One region of the Dongia sp. genome, then DNA from elsewhere that is predicted to be linked to it. Evidence: predicted binding sites of a transcription regulator. Region 1 holds the regulator's gene; the other holds the start of a gene.
The links. Region 1 encodes PhoB, which activates phosphate uptake and scavenging genes when phosphate is short. Its sites were predicted from a motif close to TNTCATAAAACTGTCA; they were not measured.
Positions count from the first base shown of each region.

Region 1 (4,209 bases):
CGGATCGAGGATCCGGTCGCCTGCCGGGAAAAGCTGCAGGGCATCCGCTCGCCCAAGGCGATGATCTCGCTGAGCGTCACCGACCAGGGCGAAGGCATCGCCAAGGAGCATATCCCGCGCCTGACCGAGCGCTTCTACCGGGTCGATGCCGCCCGCTCCCGGGAGCTCGGCGGCACCGGGCTCGGCCTCGCCATCGTGAAGCATATCGTCAACCGGCACCGGGGCAGCCTGGATATCGAGTCGGAGCCCGGAAAAGGCAGCTGTTTCATGCTGTTCCTGCCCGCCGACGGCTGAGGCGCGCGCCCCGGACCGGCCCTTTGGGCTTCGTCACGGAAGCGTCATACAAGGGCAACATTCGCGTCATTGGAGGGACTTAAATTGCCGGGCGCGGACAGCTGCGTCCGAGTCCATGGTGCTTGCCTTGGGCATTCATAAAACTGTCACAAAACGGTAGTATCTATGCCGAACAAAGCTTTGGACGCCGCGACCGAGAATCCGAACATGGCCCATGACCACACGGTGAAGAGCTTCGACGTCGAGCTGCGACGCCTGGTGCAGGAGATCGCCCAGATGGGCGGCCTGGCCGAGGAGCAGCTCGCCCAGGCGATCGACGCCCTGGCGCGGCGCGATTCCGAGGCGGCGAGCAAGGTGATCGAGAGCGACCGCCGCATCGACACGATGGAGCATGAAGCAGGCAATCTCGCGGTCCGCATCCTGGCCTTGCGCCAGCCGATGGCGACCGATCTGCGCGAGGTGGTGGCCGCGATCAAGATTTCCTCGGACATCGAGCGCATCGGCGATTATGCGAAGAACATCGCCAAGCGCGCGCTGCAATTGAACCAGCTCGGCCCGTTGCGTCCGGTCTCCTCGATTCCGCGGATGGGGCGCCTGGCGCAGCAGATCGTGAAAGACGTGCTCGACGCCTATGTCGAGAAGGACGCGGCGCTGGCCGTCGCCGCCTGGCGGCGCGACGAGGAGATCGACGATCTCTACACCTCGCTGTTCCGCGAATTGCTGACCTACATGATGGAAGACCCGCGGAACATCGGGCCTTCGACCCATCTGCTCTTCATTGCCAAGAACATCGAACGCATCGGGGACCACGCCACCAACATCGCCGAGACCGTCCACTTCCTGGCGCTCGGCCGCACGATCGATGAAACCAGACCCAAGGGCGATACCACGAATGTTGCACTCGATGGCTGACCGCACCCGTCCCGCGCATAACGGACGGGAGACTGATCGCGACCCTGCCAACCGGCCGACCGTGCTGGTGGTCGAGGACGAGCCGGCGCTGCTGGCGCTGCTGCGCTACAACCTCGAAAGCGAAGGCTACCGGGTCCTCGAGGCCAAGAACGGCGAAGAGGGCCTGACCCTGATCCGCGAGACCAAGCCGGACCTGGTTTTGCTGGATTGGATGCTGCCCTTCCTGTCCGGCATCGAGGTCTGCCGGCAGATGCGGCGCCTGCCGGATTTGAAATCGATCGCGGTGATCATGCTCACCGCCAAGAGCGAGGAGGCCGACAAGCTTCGGGGCCTGGAGGTCGGCGCCGACGATTATGTGACCAAGCCGTTCAGCCCGAGCGAGCTGATGGCGCGGGTGAAAGCGGTGCTGCGCCGGGCCCGGCCGCAGCTCTCGACCGAGACCTTGGCCTACAAGGATCTCTCGATGGATCTCGCGACCCATCGGGTGAAACGGATGGAAAAGGATGTGCATCTCGGCCCGACCGAGTTCCGCCTGCTGCGCTTCCTGATGGAGAACCAGGGCCGCGTGTTCTCGCGCGAGCAGCTCCTGGACCATGTCTGGGGCCGCGACATCTATGTCGAGCCGAGGACCGTGGACGTGCATATCCGGCGCCTTCGGAAGGCGATCAACATCGAAGGCGCCGCCGACGTGATCCGCACCGTGCGCGCCGCCGGCTATTCGCTCGACGTCGAGGGCTGAGCGGCACCGGCAAGGCAATTTTCCCTATTTCACGGCGAAATTAAGGGAATTTAAAGCGAATCATCGGAACTTCTTCCTCTCAAGAACGAGAGGGGCGAAATCCCGGTGCACCCGGCGCTTTCTTCGCGACGCAATATCCTGCTGGGCGCGGCCGCTTTGGTCGCGGCGGGCGGCGTCTTCGCCTGGCGCACGCTTGCACCCAAGCCGGTGCATAGCCGGATAGTCGTCGCCGATTCCGCGGCCGTCGCCTCGGCGTTGTTCTACGTGGCCCGCGACCAGGGTTACTTCGCCGCCGAGGGCATCGCGCTCGAGACCATCAAGACCAACAGCGGCAAGGAAGCGCTGGAGCTGGTCGCCAAGGGCCAGGCCGATCTCGGCATGGTCGCCGAGGCGCCGTTCGTGCGGGCGATCGCCGCCGGCGTTCCGGCGCGGATCGTCGCCACCGTCGAGACCTCCGAGCGCAACACCGGCATCATCGTGCCGGATCAAAGCCCGATCCGGGCGCCGGCCGATCTCAAGGGCAGGCGCGTCGGCTTCTGCCCGGGCACCGCGAGCGAGTATTTTCTCAACGTCTTCCTGGCGGCGAACCTGCTGGCCGAGAGCGACCTCCAGGCGGTGCCCGTCACCCCGAAGGATGCCCATCAGGCGCTCGCCGCCGGCACGGTCGATGCGCTTTCCGGCTGGCAGGAGATCCGGGCCCATGCCGACAAGGCGCTCGGGCAGCGCACCCGCATCTTCTATGCCCAGGGAACCTATCTCGAGACCTGGAACCTGGTCGCTCTCGCCGGCTTTCTCGACGCCAATCCGCAGGCGGTCGAGGGATTCATCCGTGCGCTTCTGAAGGCGCAGAGCTTCGTCGCCGCGAATCAAGAAGCCGCGATCACCATCGCCGCGCAGGCGATCGGCATCGACCGCGCGACCATCGCCGAGATGTGGCCGGACTATGCCTTCGACCTCAGCCTCGACCAGGCGCTGATCGCCAATCTCGAAGGCCATTGGCGGATGCTGACCGAGCAGGACGCCTCGACCCCGATGCCCGACTTCATGGCGGAGCTCGCCCCCAATGCCCTGCAGGCGGCAGATGCCAGCCGCGTCACCTATCTTCGCTAGACGATCGGCCGCGCAACCATGATCTCGGGCATGATCTCCGCCATCGGCGTCAGAACCAAGCTTCGCCTGAGCATCGGCCTGCTCGGCGCGATCGTCGTGGTCAGCGCCGTCATGATCAGCTATGCGCTGCAGACGGTGAACGCGGCCCTGCGCACCTCGAAAGCGGCGGATCTCGCGATCCAGCGCGTGCTCGAGCTGAACCAGCTGACCACCGAGATCGAGTTCAACTGGGAGAAGCGGCCGATCGCCCGGTGGCTGGAGGTGCAGCGCGCGCTCAACCAGTCGATCGACGATCTCGCCGGCCTGCCGCACCAGCCCGACGAGGCGGCGCTGCAGGATCGCCTGCGCCACAACAGCGTCGACATCGCCTTGTTGTTCCAGCGCTGGACCAATTCCGGCCGGGCGGTCTCCGGTCCGGCGCAGCAGCCCGAAGTTTCGCGGTTGATCGCCAGCAGCATCATCATTCGCCTCCGCGCCATGGAAGCGATCACGCATCGGCTGGTCGATCGCAGCAACGAAGCCGTCGCCGCCCAGGTCACCCAGCTTGCGGTCCTGCTGGCGCTGTGCCTCTGCGCCATGACCGGCGCGATTGCGGCGCTGTTCCTGGTGAAGCGCCGCATCGTCTCCTCGATCGACAGCTTCGGCCGGGCGATGACCGCGGTCGGCGAGGGTCAGGAAGCCGTCCCGCTGCCGAGCCTCGGCCGGGACGAGTTCGGCCGGCTGGCGCAGACTTTTAACGCGATGCACGAGAGGCTCCGCAAGTCGCGCAGCGCATTGAGCGACGCCAACGACAAGCTGATCCGCGAAGCCGGCGAGCGACAGGCGGCCGAGGCACGCTTCCGCGCCGCGGTCGACGTCATGGAAAGCGGCTTTGCCCTGTTCGACGCCGACGACCGCCTAGTCGCCTGCAATGCCGGCTTCACCGATCCGGGAACCAGGGCGCGGTTCGGCAATCCCGAGGGCCGCAGTTTCGAGGAGATCTTCAGCGCCTTCGCCGCGGCGGAACTGACCGCCACCGAGGCGCTGGAGGATCGCGACGCCTGGCTCCAGAAGCGCTTGGCGCTGCATCGCAACCCGCCGGCGCGCCCGTTCGAGGTGCAATGGACCAATGGCCAGTGGATGCGTGTCAACGAGCGAAAGACCGCCGACGGCGG
Region 1 covers NZ_JAYRKD010000002.1:271,895-276,103, reverse strand. The annotation lists gene ACH2CY_RS03095 (ATP-binding protein) at 1-294, shown strand, start outside; gene phoU (phosphate signaling complex protein PhoU) at 502-1,206, shown strand; gene phoB (phosphate regulon transcriptional regulator PhoB) at 1,199-1,945, shown strand; gene ACH2CY_RS03080 (ABC transporter substrate-binding protein) at 2,051-3,055, shown strand; gene ACH2CY_RS03075 (diguanylate cyclase domain-containing protein) at 3,086-4,209, shown strand, end outside.

Region 2 (4,209 bases), on a different contig from region 1:
CTTCCTTGTTTGATGTGCATCAAGATCCGGGCGGGATGTGACGATTCGGAGATCAGGCGTCCTTGAGGCGGGAGGGGCTGAGCTCGCCCTTGGCTTCCAGGATCGGCTGGGCGACCAGAGCGAGATGCGAGTTGATCCGCTTCAGGTCGCGCAGGATGTCGAGGTGCAGACCGCTGGTCTGGATGCTCTCGACGCGGCCCTCGCGCAGGCGCTCGAGATGACTCTCGGAGGCCTGGCGCTCGAGCTCGCGGAAGGCCTGCTTCTCGGCGAAGAGCTTGCGGGCGAGGTCGAGATCGCCGGTCATGAAGACGTTCATGGCAAGCTGCAGGTTGCCGTTGAGGCGGTCGTGGATGCCCTCGATCTCCTCGGCCCCTTCGGGTGAGAATTTCAGCTTGTACTTCACCTTCTTGGCGGCGAGCTCCATCAGGTTCTTGTCGACGATGTCGCCGATATGCTCGAGGTTGGTGGTGAAGGTGATGAGATCGATCACCCGCCGGTGGTCTTCCGGGCTCATGCTCTCGCGGCTGACCTTGGTGAGGTAGAGCTTGATCGCTTCGTTCAAGCGGTCGACCAGGGAGTCGAGGTCGCTGGCCTGCTTGATAATCTTGCGGTCGTCAGAGCGCAGGGCCTGCAGCGATAGGTGCAGGATCTCACCCACCGCATCGCCCATGCGCAGCGCCTCGCGCGAGGCATTGGCCAGCGCGATCGACGGCGAATCCACGGCGCTGGCGGCCAGATAGCGCGGCCGTGCTGGATCGTCGGCCTTGGTGGCATCGGGCATCAGCTTGCGGGTCAGGCGCGAGACTGGGCCGATCAGGCCGATGAAGACCAGGACCAGCACCAGGTTGAAGCCGACATGGAAGTCCAGGATCTGTCGCATCGCGCCGCCGCCGAAATCCGGCAGCAGCGGCAGCAGCGGCACGATCAGCGGCAGCAAGGGCAGGATCGCGATGACGCCGATCCCGCGGAAGACCATGTTGCCGAGCTGGACCCGGCGCGCCTCCGGCGGATCGCCCATCGAAGCCAGCATCGCCATCACGTCGGCGCAGAGATTGGCGCCGAGCACGAAGGCCAGCGCCAGCGGCACCGGCAGGATGCCGATCTTCACCAGCGAGGCGACCAGCAGCACCACCGCGATCGAGGAGGCGCAGAGCACGGTCAGGATGCCGCCGGCGATGACGCCGAAAACGGGCGAGTTGGACATCAGGTTCAGGATCTGCGGCAGCAGCGGCGCCTCGCGGATCGGCTCGGCCGCCTCGGTGATGAGATGCAGCGCCAGCAGCGCCAGGCCGAGGCCGATCCCGGCGCGGCCGAGATCGCGGAGCCGCGTGCTCTCCAGCTTGTTGAACATGATGTAGCCGATGAGGATCAGCGCCGGCGAGAGGATGTAGACCGGCAACGAATAGGCCTGGGTCACCAGGCTGGTGCCGAGATCGGCGCCCAGCATGATCGCCAGCGCCGAGGCCGCGCCCACCATGCCGCGGGTGACGAAGGACGAGGTCAGCAGCCCGGTGGCGCTGGAGGATTGCAGCAGCAGGCTGGTGACGATGCCGGCACCCAGCGCCCGGAAGCGGTTGGTCATCGCCAGCCCGACCCAATGCCGGAGCTGGCTGCCATAGGCGCGCATCACCCCGGTCCGCACCATGCGCAACGACCAGAGCAGCAGCGCGACCGCGCCGAAGAGGTGGAGAAGGAATTCCATGGCTTGTCCAACGCCGCAACGAGGCCGGCGGCTCATTCCCGTTACGAAACGGTGTCACAAAACTGTAACACGACCGGGCGCGAGTCGCGCGAGCGGGAAAGCGACACGTTTCCGTGCGGTTAGGACGGCAAGGAAAGCCTACTCCAGCCCTGCCGCGAACTCCTCCAGCAGCGCGACCGCATAGCCGGTGGCACCGGCGGGCGTGAGCGGGCGGTCCTTGCCGGTGAATTCCTTACTGGCGATGTCGAGATGCGCCCAGGGGCGGTCGGTGACGAAATTCTTCAGCAAGGCGGCGGCATGGGCCGCATCGGCGGATTCATCGTCGGGCGAGTGATGGCGGAAATCCGCGATGCCGGATTCCAGGTTCTGGTCGTAATAGCCGTCGATCGGCAGGCGCCAGAGGCGCTCGCCGGTGGCTTCGCCGGCGCTAGTGAGGCGGCGGTTCAGGCGCTCATCGTTGCAGAAGATGCCGGCGTAGGCGCCGCCGACTGCCGCCATCACGGCATAAGTGAGTGTCGCGAGATCGACGATGCACCGCGGCTTGAAGCGGGTCGCCGTGTAATAGAGCGCGTCGACCAGCACCAGGCGGCCTTCGGCATCGGTGTCGATCACCTCGATGGTGCGGCCGGACATGGTGGTGACGATGTCGCCCGGCTTGTAGGCGGTGGCTGAGGGCAGGTTCTCGACCAGGCCGACGACGCCGACGGCGTTGACCTTGGCCCTGCGTGTCGCGAGGGCGTGGATCGCGCCCACCACCGCGGCGCCGCCGGCCATGTCGCCTTTCATGGTGATCATGCCCGAGGGCTTTTTCAGGCAGAGGCCGCCGGCATCGAAGCAGACACCCTTGCCGACGAAGGCGATCGGGCCTTCTTTCGTCTGCTTTGCGCCGTGGTATTGCAGGACCAGCAACCGCGGCGGGCGTTGCGAGCCGCCGCCGACCGCGAGGAGCGCGCCCATGCCGAGCTTCTTCATCGCCGCGACGTCGAGCACCTCGATCTTCACGCCGAGCTTGGCGAGGCCCTTCATGCGCGCGCCGAACTCTTCCGGGTAGAGCGCGTTGGGCGGCTCGTTGGTGAGGTCGCGGGCGAAATGCACACCCTCGGCCACGGCGGCCAGGCGCTGGTCGAGCTTCTTCGCCTCGGCGGTCTTGGCCGTGACCAGCGTGGCGCCGGTCAGCAGCTTGGGTTTGTCGGGTTTGTCCTGGGTGAGGTACTTGCCGAAGCGGTAGTTGCGCAGGCGAATCCCCAGCGCCAGGTTGGCGGCGAGCTCCCCCTCGCCGAGCGGCGTCCCCTTCGGCAAGTCGATCAGCAGGTCGGCTTCCGGCTCATGCACCGCCATCAGCCGCGCGGCGATGGCGCCGCCGAGGCTGCGGGCGTTCCTGGCGCTCAACTCCTTCGGTGCGCCGGCGCCGGCGATCAGCACCCGGCGCGGGCCATCCTTGGCCGGGGCGATGAGCTCGATGATCTGCTCGCGCTTGGCCTTGAAGGCCGGGGCGGTGACGGCGCGGGCAATGGCACCGCCGAGCTGGGTGTCGAGCACCAAGGCCCGCGCGCCGAGCTTGCCGCCCTCCGGCACGAGCACGGCGATGACGGCGGCGGCCGACGGTTTCGGCTGGTAGGCGACCTGCATGGGAATCCCCTGACTCTCGTTCTTTGCCAGGGGTTATCGCAAATCGGCGCCCGGATGGCGATCCGGTAAAATCGATAGGGAGGGGGCGCCGCCCCCTACCCCATCGCGCCGATGGTGTGCGTGACGCCCGAACTGACCCGCAGGATCAGGGTGTAGAGACCAGCGATCGGCTGGAAGATCCGGGCATGCTCGCGTTCGTAGGTCTGGGTCCAGTCGCCGACATAGGTCGCGATCTCGCCGAAGTCGCCTTCGAACTTGGTCTCCTCGACCTTCGGGAAGATGGTCGCGAGCTTGCGCATCGCGTCATCGATCTCGAGGTGGAAGATCTTGGTGAGCAACTGCTCGCGGGTGATGTTGTGCTGCTGCGAGAAGTCCGGGACATGGATCGCCAGGCTGAAGATCCGCATGATCAGCGCGATGCGGATGCCGTGCAGCACCCGCAGGTTGGCGCGGACCTCGGCGTCAATCTTCGGCTTCGGCAGGCCGACCAGCGCCAGCCCGTCGCGCAGGTCCATCATGTCGCGCTGGAACACGCGGTAGATCTTGGCCAGCCGGTTGTAGACGTTCTCATGCTCCAGGTGCTCGGCGACCGCGCGAAGGCCGTGCGCCTCGTCCGGGTCCTTGACCTGGGCGGCGCGGCTGAGCCACTGGCCGGGATCATAGAGGTCGATATAGGACTTCAAGGCTTCGAGATCGGTGAACTCGAGGGCCCATTCGACCATGCCCAGCAAGCGGCGCAGGCGCGGGCTTGCCTTGTAGACGCGCTGGAACCGCTCGGGATCGCGGACGATCGCCTCGCCCATGCCGCCGACGGTGTTCGCCAGCAAACCCATCTGCTGCAGGATGCCGTTATGCGGGATCGCCCGCATCTGCGAGGG
Region 2 covers NZ_JAYRKD010000019.1:53,894-58,102, reverse strand. The annotation lists gene ACH2CY_RS18480 (Na/Pi cotransporter family protein) at 53-1,702, opposite strand; gene ACH2CY_RS18475 (leucyl aminopeptidase) at 1,841-3,331, opposite strand; gene ACH2CY_RS18470 (phosphoenolpyruvate carboxylase) at 3,427-4,209, opposite strand, start outside.
Region 2: the regulator PhoB is predicted to act here: its motif matches at 1,755-1,770, upstream of ACH2CY_RS18480 (Na/Pi cotransporter family protein).